3 regions of the Aquamicrobium lusatiense genome follow, and region 3 is predicted to be linked to each of the others. Evidence: riboswitches for the same ligand, from Rfam matches in the RefSeq annotation. Region 3 holds a riboswitch; each other region holds the start of a gene.

Region 1 (5,891 bases), on a different contig from region 3:
CACCCACCGGACCCTCAAGCGCAGGATCGGAATGACCATTTAGACAAAACGGCCAGACCGATCCGGGAAAGGCTCCAGAGCATTTTTGCAGCCAGATGGAAACATCTGGCATCGCATAAATGCTTCCAAAACAAAGAGATAGAGCATTTCTGCGGTTCAGGGAAAAGCAGATATGCTCTAAGCCGAAAGTTCTCTGCGGACGATTTCCGCGCCTGCGCTCAAAGCTTTCAGCTTGCCTGTCGCGACCTGACGAGACAACGGCGCCATGCCGCAGTTCGTGCAGGGATAGAGTTTGTCGGCATCAACGAACTGCAGAGCCTTTCGCAGAGTGCTGGCGACTTCTTCCGGCGTCTCGATGGTATTCGTCGCCACGTCAATGGCACCCACCATCACCTTCTTACCTCGAATGAGTTCAATCAGGTCGATTGGAACATGCGAGTTGTGGCATTCGAGCGAGATCAGATCGACGCTGGATTTCTGGAGTTTGGGGAAAGATTCTTCGTACTGCCTCCACTCCGATCCCAACGTCGTTTTCCAGTCTGTATTGGCCTTGATGCCGTAGCCATAACAGATGTGCACCGCAGTTTCGCAGTTGAGCCCTTCCATTGCCTTTTCGAGGGTCGCCACCCCCCAGTCATTCACCTCATCAAAGAAGACGTTGAATGCGGGCTCGTCGAACTGGATGATATCGACGCCGGCAGCCTCCAGTTCCCTGGCTTCCTCATTGAGGGCTTTGGCGAACTCCCAGGCCAGTTTCTCGCGACTCTTATAGTGGGCATCATAGAGCGTATCGATCATGGTCATCGGACCGGGCAGAGCCCATTTGATGGGCTGCGTGGTCTGCCGACGCAGAAATTTGGCATCTTCGACAAAAACCGGCTTTTGGCGGGAAACATCGCCGACCACCGTCGGCACACTCGCATCATAGCGATTGCGAATTCGGACCGTCTCACGCTTCTCGAAATCGACACCGTTGAGGTTTTCGATAAACGTCGTGACAAAATGCTGGCGCGTTTGCTCGCCGTCGCTGACGATGTCGATGCCCGCCTGTCGCTGATCGTCCAGAGACAAGCGCAGAGCGTCCCGTTTGCCCTCGGCCAGTTCCTCGTCCTGCAGCTTCCATGGCGACCAGAGCTTCTCAGGTTCCGCAAGCCAGGAGGGTTTTGGCAGGCTGCCGGCTGTTGATGTAGGCAAAAGCGTTTTCAAGACAGATGACCTTTTGTTTCCGTTCAATCAAAGAGCGTAGTTGGCGGACCACTGCTGAAGAATGGCCCTGTATGGTTTGATGAAGTGCTCTTCGGCAAATTTTCCCTGCTCGATGGCCAGCCGGCTGCGTTCTTCGCGATCGTAGACAATCCGGGTCAGTGAATAGTCCTGATGCTTCAGGCTTGGCTGATAGTGTGCCCCCGCAGCAGAATTGGCGTTGTAGATCTCGGGCCGGTAAATCTTCTGGAAAGTCTCCATCGTGCTGATGGTGCTGATCAGCTCCAGATTGGTGTAGTCACCGAGCAGGTCGCCGACAAAATAGAAGGCCAACGGCGCAACGCTGTTCGGAGGCATGAAATAGCGAACCTTCAACCCCATCTTCTTGAAATACAGATCGGTCGAAGATAGCTCGCCCTGCTGATACTCAACGCCCAATACAGGATGACGGTTTTCTGTCCGGCGGTATGTCTTGCTGCTTGACGCGCTCAGGCAAATGACCGGAGGCTTGTTGAAATGCTCTTTATAGGCATTTGAGTTCAGGAAGCACCTGAACAATTTTCCATGAAGATCACCGAAATCATCGGGAATGCTGAATTCAGCCCGATCCTTGTTATGCGCCGGCAGCAGCACGCTGAAGTCATAGTCGCGCACGTAAGAGGAAAAATTATTCCCTACAATGCCCTCGATGCGCTCATTGGTCTTGTGATCAACGATAATCGTTTTCAATATTTCAATAAGCGGGAAGGCATCGCTGTCGCCTTCATCGCCAATGGTCATCTCAGCCGAAATGATCTCAAGCTCGACAGAATAACGATCAGCTTTGGGGTTGTCCCAATGCGCCAGTGCGTTGAACCTGTTGTCAATCATCCTCAGGGCATTGCGCAGGTTTTCCTGACGGTTCTCGCCCCGGGCCAGATTGGCGAAATTGGTCGTGATACGCGTGCTGTCCGCGGGACGATAATCCTCATCGAAACGAACGCTCTTAAGGCGAAACGTGAAATCGTTATTCCTCGCGGCCGGTCGGCGATCGACAGGCGGCGCTCCCGGGGAAGCATCGGAAATTGCGGTTTGAGACATGACTTACCCCAATAAGTTGGGGGCATGGGTCAGCGGACACATAGCAGGATCGACCGCGACGCGGTCTCCGCTACGGCACACCGGGACACCCCGCCCGTGGACGTTATTTCGCCAAGGCAGGTCTCCTGGCTCGCGGGTCGGCGCTGCTGCCCGTCTTCCCGGGGTTTCACCCCAGTGACATGCTGGACATCAGCTCGCCGCTTACAGTTGCGGGGGCAGCTCCGGCTTTCCCGAAAAGACGAGGCACCGGCTTCCCTCTTAGCCCCGGCGCGTTGCACGCAACGACCGGAGAACCTAGGCACGCGCACCTTCCTGCAATTGCAGTCCGAAGTCAATAGGATATAAAGGAATGTTTATATCTTTAAGTCGCAAATGCCAATATCAGGTTCTTCAGTGCCGGCATCTGAACAAAAAAAGCCCCGGCTGATTGCCGGGGCTTCGATTTCAGAGCCGTTCAGTGTTTCACGGAATCATTGAACGGCTCTAAGTCTTTGTTTTGGCGCATTTCCGAACCGGAAAAGTATCTCCACTTTTCCTGGAAACGCTCCAGAGAGAAACCAGATCAGAACTTGTAGTTGAAGCCAACCCGGACCGTATGGAAGTTGAACTTCCGGTCAATGTTGACATCAGCACCACCGATGGTGTCCGAGAACACATTCGCCTTGCCGAGATCGGTGTAGAGATATTCCGACTTCACGGTCCAGTTGTCGGTCACGGCATATTCCGCACCCGCACCCACAGTCCAGCCGGTCTTCGTCTTCTTCACGCTTTCGTTGAAGGCGGTACCGCCCAGATCGCCCTTGGCATAGCTCTTGGTTTCGCCATAGGCGAGACCACCCGTGGCGTAGACGAGGAAGCGGTCGGTCGCCGTATAGCCGAGACGGGCGCGGACCGTGCCGTACCAGTTCAGCTTCGTGCCGATGGCAGCATCAAGAGTGCCAGCGCCAAGCACATTGGCGGAGATATTGGTTTCGCCCTTGACGTTTCCACCCTGAAAATCAGCCTCCACACCATAGACGATCTGATCGGCCTGGAAGTTCCAGCCCGCCTGAACGCCGCCAAGGAAACCGCTGGAGTTCATATTCAGCGAACCGCTGGCCAGCGTACCCGTGGTGTCGGTGACGCTGAACGGATGCTTTGCCTTGCCACCGCCATAGCCAAGGTTGAAGCCGACATAACCGCCGGTCCAGCTATAGAAGGACGCCGGGGCCACCGGGGCAGGCTCGCTGTAAACAATCGCATCAGCAGCATAAGCGCCACCCGAAGCAAGAATGACTGCAACAGCAGCAAGAGAGAGAACTTTTCTCATGACAAAACCTCTTAGTTGAAATCGTGAAATTAACTTACGATCGTCGTCGTAAAATGTCTGTAACATAAAAGACACATTTCGTTACGAAGATCAAAATTCCATAAAATACAGATATTTGAATAGTTAATAATAAATTAAACATACACAAAATGAAATGAAGCCACTCAGAGGAGAAAAATATCTGAGTGGCATCGGATATAACCTTACGATAGGTAAGGATTATGCTTAAGTCACCGCTACACCGAACATAATTTGCGCTGATTTACTATCAGCTCAGCGCGGAGGCAATTTTGTCCTTGAGAGCAAGGCGGCGGCGGCGCAGTTCCGTTTCGGCATCGTCGCTGATCGTGTCGATACGCGTCTCGGACCTGTGTATCTGATCGTTGACGTCGTCATACTCTTCGAGGACACGGGCGAACTCCGGATCCTGCGCCTTGAGAGCATGAATTGCATCGAGCTTGCCGGGGAATTCTTCGCCGAGGGTATGCGGGGTGTTTGACATGTCGCCTCCTGTGGTTTGCTTCCCAAACATAGAAGGTAGGGCGTCGGCCCGGTTGATCAATGTCAAACAAATGGCTGACCCAGCGGAACATCGTGTCGCAGGTCACAGCCTTCGCCGTGCGGGGCAGGCCAGTCAACGATACCGGCAGAATTCCGGGCTGAGAGTTTGCCTTGCCCGTCGATGGTTTCAAAAAAACGCCACCTTCGACGCAACAGCAGCCCGCAGCATCGGGTTACTGCTTACAGGTAAACGCCGCGTCAGTGAACGGTTTCGAGCCCCAGCTTGCGGCGCAGACGCCCGGTCCGCTCCCTGAACATGGCATGGCGCTCGGCTTCCCGCGTCGCGGCAAAAACCATTGAGAGCAATTGCTCCTTCTCGGTCTCGTCGAGAAGAGGCTTCAGGAATTCGGCCGTCTTGTCGATGACCGTCGGCACGTCGGCAACCTGATCGCTGGCCCATTTCGCATAGGCGATCGCTTCGTCGAGTTGCTTGTCGCTTCCGGCTATCAGGGCGATCTGCTCGCGCACGCGTGTCTCGATGATATCTGTCACCGGCCGGTCTTCCGCCGCTATCGCCATGACCACGGTGGCGGCAGCCGTCACAGGGTGATCGATGACTGCGACCGGTGCGATGGCGGCCTTCTTGCGCAGCTTGTTGCGCCGCATGTTGCCGCGCACCTTGCCGACGGCATCCGCCACCTCATTGGCGGCGTCGCTCATATATTTGAGCCGATACCACCAGAATGCCGCAGCCGCGAATATGCCGATAACGGCTACCAGTATATGCATGATCGGGCCTCCATGCTTCGCCTATAGCGAAAACGGCAACCGATCGACAAGACCGTCGGCAGATGAGGCGTCGCCTTCCGCCGGCGGTTACCCGCCAGCGGAAACGATACCAGAGGAAATGAAGGGCGGCTGAAAGCGCCTTCCCGCTCCCCGAAGTGAATCAGCGAACGACCAGGACCGGCACCTTGGAGTGGGTCAGCACTTCCACCGTCTGGCTGCCCAGCAGCAGGCGGCCGAGGCCGCGGCGGCCGTGCGAGGCCATGACAATCAGATTGGCGTCTTTTTCCTCGGCAATCTCGATGATTGCATCGGCGGGCCAGCGGTCCGCCAGATGCTCGACATCGGCCTTGATACCCATCTTTTCCGCCGCCGCGCGCGCCTTTTCCAGAATGCCGCCGGCGAAGTCCTTCTGGCCTTCCTCGTAACGGGAAATATCATTCGGACCGGCAACCCAGCCCGAGGCTGTCGCGCCGGCAGCGACGGGGAAAGGCTCCGTAACCATCACGAACGTGACCTTGGCGGACAAGGCCTTGGCCAGCGACAATCCATGATCGATGCCCTTCTGGGCAAGTTCCGATCCGTCGGTGGCGATGAGGATGTGGGTGTACATGGCTAAACCTCTTGTTGTGTCCTGTCAGAAAACCAGAGCCGCATAAGGCTCGCAAGTGCACAGACCGAACGGATAATGATGGCAGTTCATATCATGCGGAACCGCACGGCCTTGATGCAGGTCAAGTTTCGGGCATGAGCCAAATGGCCAGACAAGCTGCCGCGCCCAAGGCGATGCTGCGCCATCCCGATCACTTTCGGTTACAGGCATCCGTTTGCGGGAACCACGGCCGATCTGCGGCGTTAACCATCGATTCTCCACCAGTGTTTGATGTCGAGGGAGGTTGCCGATGGATCGCCTGCAGTTCTTTTCGCCTGTCCGCGTCTCATTGGGGCGTGGCCAGCCCGTTCACACCATCGAAAATGTGACCGATGCGCTCGTTTTTCTGCGTGAATGGCC
Region 2 (5,891 bases), on a different contig from region 3:
AGCCGAGGCTGAGCAGTGTCGCCAGCCGTTCCGTATCGAGTCGTTTGACGTCATCATACCAGTTCGTAAGCTGTTCGATGAGTCCGTTCATCTCCATAAGGCGGGACTGGGCGTAACGTTCCTCCTCGCTGCCCGGCTGCTGCATGAGAAGCTCGCGCAGCACCGAAAGGGTGGGATCGACCTCGCGCTTCTTGCGCTCCTCCGCCAGCGTGCGCAGGATCTGCCAGATGTCGTCGGGTGCGGCGAAGAAATCGCGGCGGTCGCCGGGAATATGGCGCAGCATCACCAGATTCCACGCCTGAAGCTCGCGCAGCCCCATGGAAACGTTGGAGCGCGAAATGCCGAGCCCGTCCACGATCTGATCTGCGCAGAGAGGTTCCGGCGACACATAGAGCAGCGCGTAGATCTGGCCGACCGTGCGGTTGATGCCCCAGCGGCTGCCCATCTCGCCGAAGTGCAGCACGAAAGACTGTATGAGTGGCGGAAGGTTCATGACGGACCAATTTTCAGAAATTTCTGAAAATTCAGTACGTCCCGCCACGCCGGAAGTCACTTGGGCACCATGTCGCACCCGTACACGTACGAAAGAAAATCTGTGCGAACGTCAGGGAAAGCTGGCTTCGACCAGCTTCAGAAGCCGATCGTTTCCTCGAACCGGTCCCAGGAACGATACATTTCGTATCGCCCAACACCGCGGATCGGCACATGGCCGTAATAGGGCGAAAGCTGCAGCTCGGCCGCGATCTCGCCCTTGCCGGCGATCGCACCCGTATAGATGGCCGATGCCAGGCCGGTGCGGTTCGCACCATGGTCGCAATGCACCAGAAGCGGCTTTTCCGCGTCGCGCATCAGGGCGGCAAGTTCCGCAGACTTTTCGACGGGCAGGCCCTTCGACGAAGACATTGGGAAATCGATGATCCTGATGCCGTGGCGCTCCGCCGCCGCGCGCGCTGCCAGCGCTTCGGCATCGGGGGTCTCGTTGCGCAGGTTGATGATGGTGCGGATCCGGTAGCGGTCCGCATAGGCCGCGACGTCGTCCCCGTCCGGTTGTCCGGAGCGGTAGAATTCGCCCGGTATTACCTCATGGAAGTTGCCGAGCAATTGCTGCACGCCCATATGAGCGCCCATCAACAGCGGGGCGCCGAGCAATACGGCCGCGAATACCCATATACGTCGCAATGCAGACTTCCCCGCCTTTGATCCCGGCGATTCCTGACAGCGAATTGCGACAGGAACAAGAATACGCCGCACGGCCATTGCCGCAGGCTCAGTTGCGGCCGGTCAGGCGGGTGAAATGGCCCATCTTGCGGCCGGGGCGAGCCTCTGCCTTTCCATAGAGATGGACAAGGACGTCCGGCTCGGCCACGAGTTCAGGTACGCGCGCGACATCGTCGCCGATCAGGTTCTCCATCACGCAGGCGCTGTGATGGCGCGTGTCGCCCAGCGGCAGCCCGGCAATGGCCCTGACGTGCTGCTCGAACTGCGAGATGACGCAGGCGGCTTCGGTCCAGTGGCCGGAATTGTGCACCCGCGGCGCGATCTCGTTGACCAGCACCGAGCCATCGTCCAGTACGAAGAACTCCACGCCGATGACGCCCACATAGCCGAGCGCTTCGAGTATCGAGGCGGCAGCGGCCCGCGCGACGTCGGCGGTAATGTCGGGAACGGCGGCAGGCACGGTGGAGGTGTGCAGGATGCCGTCGCGATGGACGTTGCGTGCCGGCGCATAGGTCGCCACCCTGCCATCGGCGCCCCGCGCACCGATCACCGAAATCTCGCACTCGAAGGAAATGAGTCCTTCAAGGATCAGCGGCACCGACCCCATCGCCTCGAAGACGCCGGAATAATTGCCGCTTTCCATATGGCGGAACACGCGCTGGCCCTTGCCGTCATAACCCATGCGGCGTGTCTTCAGCACGCCGTTGCCGCCAAAACTGTGCAGGGCGGACGCAAGGTCCGCGTCGCTGTCGACGGCAAGGAAGGGGGCCGTGTCGATACCGATGCCGTTGAGGAACTGCTTTTCGCTCAGCCGGTCCTGGGACACCTCCAGCGCCCGGGGCGGCGGCAGAACGGGCACGCGCCCTGCGAGCGTCTCGGCGGCCTCCACCGGCACGTTCTCGAATTCATAGGTGATGACATCGCTGATCGCGGCCAGTTCGGCCAGCCCGGCCGGATCGTCATAGGCAGCCACGATCTGCCGGTTCGCCACCTGCGCGGCCGGGCAACCGGCCTGCGGCTCCAGCACGGCGATGCGGTAGCCGAGGCGCGCGGCGGCCATGGCCAGCATGCGGCCAAGCTGGCCGCCGCCGACGATGCCGATTGTCGATCCGGGCGCCAGCATCACGCGTCGTCCTTCGGCTCGAAGGCAACCTTGTCGGTCTGCGCGGCGCGCCAGCCTTCCAGCCGCCCGGCCAGCGCATCGTCGGTGAGCGCCAGAACAGCGGCGGCGAGAAGTGCCGCATTGACCGCGCCGGCCTTGCCGATAGCCAGCGTGCCGACCGGAATGCCGGCCGGCATCTGCACGATCGACAACAGCGAATCCTGTCCGGACAGCGCCTTCGATTCCACCGGCACGCCGAACACGGGCAGCGAGGTCATCGCCGCCGTCATGCCCGGCAGATGGGCGGCCCCGCCGGCGCCAGCCACCACCACCTTGTAACCGGCAGCCTTCGCGCCGTGGGCAAAGTCATAGAGACGTTGCGGCGTGCGATGCGCGGAAACGATGAGGCTTTTGTGGGAAACACCAAGTTCGGCGAGCGTTTCGGCGGCGTGACGCATGGTCGCCCAGTCGGACTGGCTGCCCATGATGATGGCGACATCGGCTTGTCGGTCGGTCAATGGCCTGCTCCCGTCAGCTAAAGCGGCGACGTAGCGGAATTTTCGCCCCCCCGCAAGGACGAGAAGCGCTGCGGGCACTGCTGATCCCGTACTGTCCGAATTGACACGCCGTGCCAGCGATGCTTAGCGTCGCAACCGGAACTGGTTCCGATTACGGATAAAAAGGGAACACGGTCTGCCGCATTGCCGGCAAAGCCGCGACTGCCCCCGCAACTGTAGCCGCCGAGCCTCCCCCGATATGCCACTGGATCTTGACGGTCCGGGAAGGCGGCGGGAGGCAATGACGCGGAAGTCAGGAGACCTGCCGGTTCCGGTCACCCATGTCTGATCTCGGGGTGAGATCGGGCGCGGCCGTCCGCAGCGGTGACACGAAACGTGTTGCCGCGTGCCGGTACGGCCGAAGGGTGCAGACTGCACCTCCCCTGCCTGCCAGCTCCCGGTGAAAGGCTGTTTTTCCGGGCGCTCCCGTGCCCGGCAGGGGGAAATGACGATGAGAACAACGATTCTGGCTGCCGGCATCTGCTCGCTGACGCTTACCGGTGCCGTCCGGGCGCAGGATGAAGGCCAGCAGGCCGGCGATGTCATCGAGCTGAAGACAATCTCGGTAACCGCCAACCGCACCCCGACCCGGAAGAACAAGGTCGGCTCTAAGGTGGAGCAGATCACGCAGGCGGAAATCGGGGGGAAATCCCGTCCGGTCCTCAGCGACTATCTGAACCTGCTGCCCGGCGTTTCGGTTGCCAGAAATGGCGGCCTCGGCGGCACGACCGGCCTTTTCGTGCGCGGTCTTGGCTCCGGCTACGTCAAGACGCTCTACAATGGCATCGACATTTCCGACCCGACCGGCACACAGGTGCTGACGCATTACCAGTATCTTCTCACCGGCGGCATCAGCAATGTGGACGTTCTGAAGGGCTCCCAGAGCACCCTCTACGGTTCCAGTGCCATAGCCGGTCTGGTGAACATCTCGACGCTCGGCCAACCGGACAGCGGAGTTCACCATACGGTTGAGGCCGAGGGCGGTTCTTTCGGCACCGTGCGGGGCCGCTACGGATTTACCGCTGCGAACGAAGGATCGGGATTCGCAGGCAACGTCTCGGGGTTGCACACCGACGGCATCTCGGCTCTGGCAGACGGCCGGGAGCGGGATGGCCTCGACAGTCTGAATATCGACCTCACCGCCGAACACAGGATCAACGAAGCCTTTTCGGTCTTCGGCTCGGTCTTGCACCTCAATTCAAAGGCCGAATTCGATGGCAACGGCCCCGACGATCCCGACAGCTATGAGCGGGCGAGGATGACCGGAGGCCGGTTCGGACTCAATTTCGATCTCATGGACGGCAGGCTGAAGAACACCGTCTCCGCTCAAGGTTTCAAATCCGACCGGGAGAGCGTGTGGGGCGGTTTCCCCAGCTCCTTCATCGGCACAAGGCAGAAGATCGATTATCAGGGATCGTTCGAGGCGACGGAAAGAGTTCTCCTGCAATATGGCCTCGACCATGAGAAACAGGAAGCCGACGATGCCGGCGGCGGCAGCCCGCTGGGCAAGTTCGATCTTACCGGCGTGTGGGCTCAGGCGGTCCTCGAACCGGTGAATGATCTGGTGCTCACCGCTGGGCTTCGCCATGACGAGCATTCCGAATTCGGCGGCCACACCACCTATCGCGGCACGGCGTCCTACCTGTTTGCCACCACAGGAACCCGCCTTCATTCATCTTATGGAACAGGTTTTCTGGCTCCAAGCCTCTACCAGCTTTACGCCCCCTCCAGCGTGGGCAACCCCAACCTTCAGCCGGAGACGAGCCGCAGCTTCGATATAGGTGTGGAGCAGCATTTGCTGGGCGGGGCGCTGACGGCCGATGTCACCTACTTCCACATCAGGGTGGACGACAAGATCGACTGGATAAACGATTTCAGCTATCCGTGGGGCGGCTACTACGACCAGACACCCGGAACCACGCGCTCGAAAGGCGTCGAAGCTTCCTTCACCTACGCCGCCACCGGCTGGCTCGACCTCGGCGGCTCCTACACCTATACGGATTCGCGCAAGGCGGACGGCACCCGCAACGTCCGCATTCCGCGACATGCCGTTGTCCTTTCGGCCGAAGCCCGGCCTGCCGAAAAGTGGACCATTGGCGCAGACGTGAAATTCGTCGCGGATGTCGTGGACGGCGGCGCAAAGCTGGATGATTATGTGCTGCTCAACGCCAAAGTCGCGTACCAGCTCACGGAGTCCACGCAGATCTACCTTCGGGGTGAAAATCTGCTCAACGAGAACTACCAGACCGTGAAAGGCTACGGCACACCCGGCATCGCTGCCTTCGCCGGAATCAAGGCGAAGTTCTAAAGCAGTTCCAGCAAAAGTGCGAAGCAGTTTTGCGTCCGGAACTGCGTGGAAACAAGGAGATAGAGCATTGGAAGTGATCCCTTTTTCACCGGAAATGCTCTAGTGTCCGAAGGCAACCGCCGAAAGCATTCCCCTTTGCGCGCCATTTTTGCTGGATGGCGCGCAAATCTGCTGATGGCATTTGCCTTGGGTCTTTCCGTGATGCCGACCCTTGCGCAGGACACCCCGCCACCCCGCGTCGTTTCCATGAACCTGTGCACCGACCAGCTCGCCATGCTGATCGCCGGCGAAGGGCAGCTTCATTCCGTCTCGGTGCTGGCCAGCGATCCGCGCAGCTCGGCGATGGCGCGGCAGGCCGAAGCCTTCGTGACCAATCACGCGCTTGCCGAGGAAATCTTCCTCATGGAACCCGACCTCGTTCTCGCCGGCACATTCTCCTCGCGCGCCACGGTCGGGTTGCTGCGCCGTCTGGGATTCAGGGTGGAGGAATTCGCCCCGGCAACCTCCTTTGACGATGTCCGTGACCATATCGCCCGCATCGGTGAACTCCTCCACCGCCAGCAGCGCGCCGCTGAGCTGATCGCCGAGGTGGACGCCGGTCTTGCGCGTCTCGCCTCCGGCCCGCAATCCGGCCGCACCATCGCGCTCTACGAGCCAAACAGCTATACGGCGGGCAGCGGTACGCTGGCCAACGAGATCTTCACCG
Region 3 (5,891 bases):
TCGTCATCACCGCCAAGTTTTCCGATGCGGGCCCGGAAGGCGCGGAACTGGAGCGTCAGGTCGTGGCGGCCGCCAACCGCCACAACATGCGCATCATCGGTCCCAACTGCCTTGGCATCATCAGCCCGGCGAACGATCTCGTCCTGTGCGCTTCGCCAGCCCTGTTCGTGGATGAAATGCCGAAGGGCGACATCGGTCTGGTGAGCCAGAGCGGTGCTTTGATGGCCACCATATTCGACAAGGCCATGGCCCGGGGGCTGGGCTTTTCGCACTGCTTCTCCATCGGCAATCAGGCCGATATGGATATGTGCGATTTCGTCGACTATCTGATCGAGGACGAGCGCACGCGCGTCATATGCAGCTATATCGAAGGGATCAGGGATCCGGCGCGCTTCATCGAGGCGGCCCGGCGCGCCCATGCCGCCGGCAAGCCATGGCTCGCCGTCAAGGCGGGGCGCACGGCCTTCGGCGCAGCCGCGGCCTTCTCGCACACCGCCAGTCTGGCCGGCAGCTATCAGGCCTTCGAGGCCGCCTGCCGGGATTGCGGCGTGCTGACGATGGACGACCCGGATGCAATGGTGCTGCTGGCTGCATCGCTGGCACGCTTCCCGCAGGCCCGGCCGAAGCGCGTCGCCATTGTCACGACGTCCGGTGGCGGTGGCGCCGTTACGGCCGACCGCCTCACCGATCACGGCATAGCGCTGGCGCAATTCAGCGCCGAGACGGCCAGTGAACTGTCCGAAATCTATCCCGCCAATGTCGCGGGCTCCAATCCCGTCGATCTCGGTTCCGCAAAGCAGGGTGGCTCGCTGGTTGTCGGGGCATCGACGCTGAAGCCGATCATTACCGACACCGGAAGCGATCTCATCCTGTCGGCGATCACCACGGCCCCGGATGTCGAGCTTCTGTGCCGCAGGTTTGACGAGGCCACCGTCGCTGCCCGGGACGAGGGCCATGTCAAGCCGCATATCATCGTGCTTCAGCAGGGGCAGTCGGCCGATGCGGCCAGATCGTTCCTTCGCTCGCAGAAGATCATCTACACGGACAGTCTCGATGACGCCATCCGGGCGACGGAAGCATGGGGCCGGCTTGCAGATACGAAGCCTGCCACGGCGCCGGCGCGCCCGGCGGCCATGGAGCCGGTAAGCCTGCCCGAAGGCTTGTCCGGAAGTGTCGGTGAGGCGGAAGCAAAAGCGTTCCTTGGCGAAAACGGCGTGCCCGTCAATCGCGGCCAGATCGTCGGCACTGCGGAGCAGGCGAGCGAAGCTGCGGCGCTGCTGGACGGCCCCTTCGTGGTGAAAGTGGTGTCTCCTGACATCGTGCATAAATCGGACGTCGGCGGTGTCGTGCTCGGCCTCGAAACGCCGGACGATGTGGCGCGGGCCGTAACCCGGATGGGCGCATCCATCGCGCAGAAGCTTCCCGATGCGCGTATCGAGGGTTTTCTGGTTCAGGAAATGCGCACCGGCAAGGTCGAACTGCTGGTGGGCGCCCGCAACGATCCGCAGTTCGGCCCGATGATCATCGTCGGCGCCGGCGGCGTTCTGGTTGAGCTGCTCAGGGATGTGGCGGTGGCGATGGCCCCTGTCTGCGAGAAGAAGGCACGATCGATGATCGAAAGCCTGCAGATCGCAAAGCTGATGCAGGGCTTCAGGGGCAGCGCGGAACTCGACATCGATGCCGCTGCGCAGGCCGTGTCGCGGATCAGCTGGATCGTATCGGACATCGGCCCCCGCTTCTGCGAACTCGACGTGAACCCGCTTCTTGTTGCAGAAGCCGGAAAGGGTTGCGTGGCCGTCGACGCCCGCATTCTGCTCGACGACAACTGATATCCGGCGGCCGGAGCGGCCCGGACGGACATGCACAGCACTGGAGGACTTAATGTCAGCACTGGACGTAAGACTGGATGGCAGGACGACCATCTTCACCATCAACCGCCCGGAGAAGATGAATGCCATCAATGCCGAGGTGGCGAATGAGATGCAGCGGCGCTTTGCCGAATTTGACGGCTCGGATCAGCGGGTCGCGATCATCACGGGCGCAGGGGAAAAGGCTTTTTCTTCCGGCGCCGATGTCTCGGACATTCCCGAACTCTGGCGCTGCATACCAACGATCGGCATCGTCACGGAAAAGCCTGTCATATGCGCTGTCCATGGCTGGTGCGTCGGCGGGGCGCTGGTGATGGCCGCAATGGCGGATCTGTGCGTGGTGACCGAGAACACCCGTTTTTCCTATCCCGAAGGTAAGGTCGGGCTGACAGGCGGCATGATTGCCACGCTGGCAGGGCGCATACCGCATAAGATGGCCATGGAGATCATGCTGCTTGGCCGAACCGTTTCCGGCCGCCGCGCCTGCGAGATCGGACTTGCCAATGAGGTGGTCGAAGACGGCAGGCATCTGGAAGCCGCGCTGGCGATGGCGCGCGAGATGGAAGATATGGCGCCGCTGGTGCTGAAGACGCTGAAGCGCTTCGTCGTCGAGCATACGCTTATCCAGACACCTTCGGAAAAGCTTGCGCGCGCCCAGCGCGACCTTGCCGTCGTCCGCACCAGCGCAGACCTGAAGGAAGGCGTTGCGGCGTTCCGGGAAAAGCGCAAGCCGGTGTTCAACGGCAGATAGAACCGATCCGCCATTTCCCGGCCGCCTTCAGGCCATGGACTGCCTGTGGGGCCGGTCCGCGCCGGCCGACGTCATTGCTGTGTCGGTCAAAGGGGCATCTTGCCGGCGGCTGCCACAGCCTCTGAACCTCCCCGCACGGCCGCCGGCGCATCGTTGCGGCGAGGTTTGGCGCAGGCGACCGGACCTGAAGCGTGTCGCGATCTTTCGGATTCGCTCCTTCCGCTCTAAGCCGTTGTTTTAACGCATGTTACTATCCCGAAACCGATACGCTCTTTCGAGCGGGATGCTTTAACTGTCCGGCGGCAATTGACTTGCCGGGCGTCCATGTTATCGGGAGCGCGGTTATGGTTCTTTCGTTGTCTCCGGAGAGCGAAAGCTAAGAGGGAATCCGGTGAAAATCCGGGGCTGCCCCGCAACTGTAAGCAGAGAGTGCGCCGTCGCTCATTGTCACTGGCTTTGCCGGGAAGACAGACGGTGCATGATGACCTGTGAGCCAGGAGACCTGCCTGACCATGGAAGTTCGGTGGGCGGGGTGGACCACTGGAATGTGCGGCATTCGGTAGAGGAAACCGGACGCGGCATCCGTCTTGCGAACCCCGTTGTTAAAGAGAGGGGGAGCAATGGCTGTCTTCACATATTCTACCACAAACAATACGGGTCGCCGCAGGCCGGGCTTTATCGCATGGCTTGGCCTTGGGGTGGCAATGATCGCTCTGGCAGGTCCGGGAAATGCTTTCGGGCAAACGAGAGCCGAGCAGAGCACGGAGGACATTGAAGGGGCGCGGGCTCCTCTTTTGACGCCCGAAGAAACCATTCTTCTGGAGCGCATAACCGTCACTGCCCAGCGCGGCCCGAACGAACTGTTCAACGTCGCGCAGAACGTCACCATCCTGACCGGCGAACAACTCGACAGCAGGGCCGTTCGCGATATCGACGACATGGTGCGTTATCTTCCCGGTCTGAGCGTCGACCGCGAAACCTCCCTCAACAATCCCTATGGCCAGCTTGGTTCGTTCAGCATCCGGGGCGTCGGCGGCAACCGGGTGCAGATCCTTGTCGATGGCGCGCGGGTTCAGGAACAGACGATCTACGGCAGCCGCGACTTCGCCGATCCCTTCAACATGAAGGCGGTTGAAATCGTTCGCGGTCCGTCTTCCGTGCTGTGGGGGGCGGATGCGCTGGGCGGCGTCGTTTCGTTTCGCACTCGCGATCCGCAGGATTTGCTGGATGGTTCCGACAAGCCATGGGCGGGTGAAATCAAGAGCGCCTATGACAGCTTCGACGGCAGCTTCCGCAAGCAGTTCACGGCGGCGGCCTCGCAGGGCGATTTCCAGATGCTGGCGAGTTTTGGCCACCTGTCCGCCCATGAGCCACGGCTGAGGAATGCGCGCGCCGACGGCGGCATCTGGGGATGTCCGCGTCCGGCCTCTTTCGGCTGTGACAAGCTGTTCGATGCCGACACCTACGCATGGAACGCGCTCGGCAAGCTGATCTGGACCCCCGAAGATCACGAGTTCAGGCTGACCGGGGAGTTCTTCAGGCGCCACACCGAAGTCGATCAGGTGTGGGACGCTTTTGCCGCCTCCAGCGGCTATGCCAGCGCCAGCTATCCGCGCGAGCTGGACATGCAGAGGACGCGTCTGGCGCTGGAGCACAAATGGACGCTCAACACGCCGCTGCTCGACGAAATCAAGTGGCAGCTGTCCTATTCACCGCAGAAGCGCGACACATCGGGCACGCAGACACGCATCTTCGCCACGCGTACGGACACATACACGCCCGTGCGCAATTATGGCGAAACCTTCCTTGAGGCGGATGTGCAGCTGACCAGCCGTTTCGCCACCGGCGGCATCGCCCACAAGCTGATCTACGGTTTCGACGGCGATCTGACGGATTCCTCCTATGACGGCTATAATATCGTCCACCGATCCGACACCGGCGCGACGACGATCCAGACCAATCAGGGCTACAACTTCCCCGAAGTGAAGACCCGCCGGGCGGACTTCTACATTCAGGATGAGATGGAACTGCTGGACGGGCGGCTCAGGATCACGCCCGGCGTTCGCTTTGCGACCTACAGGATCGATCCCACCGGGGACACGGGATACAAGCCCCTTCCCGGCAACGAGCCCGAGGTGACGAGCAACACGAAGCTCATCAAGAAGCTCGGCCTGATCTACGAGCTGGACGACAGCTATTCAGCCTATGCCTCCTATGGTGAAGGCTTCAAGATGCCGACGTCGCAGCAGATGTTCGTTTCGGCCAGCGACCCGTTCATCGGCGGCATCGTTCTGCCAAATCCCGGTCTGAAGCCGGAATCGGTCAGGAACTACGAGATCGGCCTCAGAGGGCTGTTCGATCGCGGAAGCTTCAGCGCCGGTGTCTTCTATGCCGACTATCAGGATTTCATTCGCGGGCCGATGAATCTCGATCCCACGCGGCCCAATGTCTGGACCTATGACAATGTCGAGGATGTCAAACTGTGGGGCATCGAGATCGCCGGCGAATATGAGTTCCATGCCGACTGGTGGGCATCTGCGGCGATCTCCTACCAGCATGGCACGCAAAGGGTGGCGGGCGGAAAGAAGACGCCCTTCGACGGGGCCGTGCCGCTGACGGCGGTGCTTGGCCTGCGCCATTTCATCGCCGACTGGAATCTGGAAGCGGAGGTTCTGGGCACCTTTGGCGCAGCGGTGACCCGCCGCGCCAGCCCGAACGCCTTCCTGCCGGGTGGCTATGCGGTGTTCGATGCCTATCTGAACTGGAAGCCGCGCAACAATCTGGAGCTCAACGCGGGCATCCAGAACATGTTCGACACGCGCTACTTCCGAAACAGCCTCTACGGTTACGATGTCACCCCTGCCTCCGCCGCCACGGCGGGAGCGCGCCCGCTTGAGGCGCAGGTTGCGCCGGGGCGCACCTTCAAGCTGGGAGCAACGCTGCGCTTCTAGCAAACAGCAGCAGACAAGCCGTCATGGGTGACGGCCTGTCTGCTCTGTCCGATGGTCGTGTCGAGAACGGAACCTGACGATGATTGAGATACTGCGCCATGTCTCGCGGATCCTGAAGCTGTGTACCAGCGGCAGGGGCGGCAGGATTACGCTGCTGATCTATGGTGTGGTTCTTGTTCTGGAACTGGCTTCCATCGTCGTTGCCCTGCGGGTCATCGACTGGACCAAGGATTTCTACGACGCGCTCCAGCAGATGAACGCGGCCGAAGCGCTGCACCAGACCTGGATCTTCGCGGCCATCGTGGTGGCGGAGGCGTCGAG

What was found. A riboswitch is a leader RNA that binds a small molecule or an ion and turns the genes downstream of it on or off. The one in region 3 is predicted to bind cobalamin.
Region 1: another riboswitch for cobalamin. It lies ahead of HNR59_RS15470 (DUF1852 domain-containing protein); the one in region 3 lies ahead of HNR59_RS16180 (TonB-dependent receptor).
Region 2: another riboswitch for cobalamin. It lies ahead of HNR59_RS01235 (TonB-dependent receptor plug domain-containing protein); the one in region 3 lies ahead of HNR59_RS16180 (TonB-dependent receptor).

Annotation. Positions count from the first base shown of each region.
Region 1 is NZ_JACHEU010000002.1:298,155-304,045, forward strand. Features, by position in the region: gene HNR59_RS15465 (methionine synthase) at 178-1,206, opposite strand; gene HNR59_RS15470 (DUF1852 domain-containing protein) at 1,234-2,283, opposite strand; cobalamin riboswitch at 2,382-2,596, opposite strand; gene HNR59_RS15475 (outer membrane protein) at 2,846-3,592, opposite strand; gene HNR59_RS15480 (HP1242/YdcH family protein) at 3,861-4,094, opposite strand; gene HNR59_RS15485 (hypothetical protein) at 4,352-4,882, opposite strand; gene HNR59_RS15490 (universal stress protein) at 5,043-5,492, opposite strand; gene HNR59_RS15495 (DUF982 domain-containing protein) at 5,782-5,891, shown strand, end outside.
Region 2 is NZ_JACHEU010000001.1:230,607-236,497, forward strand. Features, by position in the region: gene HNR59_RS01215 (GbsR/MarR family transcriptional regulator) at 1-493, opposite strand, end outside; gene HNR59_RS01220 (tyrosine-protein phosphatase) at 631-1,128, opposite strand; gene HNR59_RS01225 (5-(carboxyamino)imidazole ribonucleotide synthase) at 1,268-2,344, opposite strand; gene purE (5-(carboxyamino)imidazole ribonucleotide mutase) at 2,341-2,838, opposite strand; cobalamin riboswitch at 2,964-3,161, shown strand; gene HNR59_RS01235 (TonB-dependent receptor plug domain-containing protein) at 3,329-5,185, shown strand; gene HNR59_RS01240 (ABC transporter substrate-binding protein) at 5,321-5,891, shown strand, end outside.
Region 3 is NZ_JACHEU010000003.1:103,052-108,942, forward strand. Features, by position in the region: gene HNR59_RS16170 (acetate--CoA ligase family protein) at 1-1,829, shown strand, start outside; gene HNR59_RS16175 (enoyl-CoA hydratase/isomerase family protein) at 1,882-2,619, shown strand; cobalamin riboswitch at 2,947-3,143, shown strand; gene HNR59_RS16180 (TonB-dependent receptor) at 3,240-5,570, shown strand; gene HNR59_RS16185 (ABC transporter ATP-binding protein/permease) at 5,650-5,891, shown strand, end outside.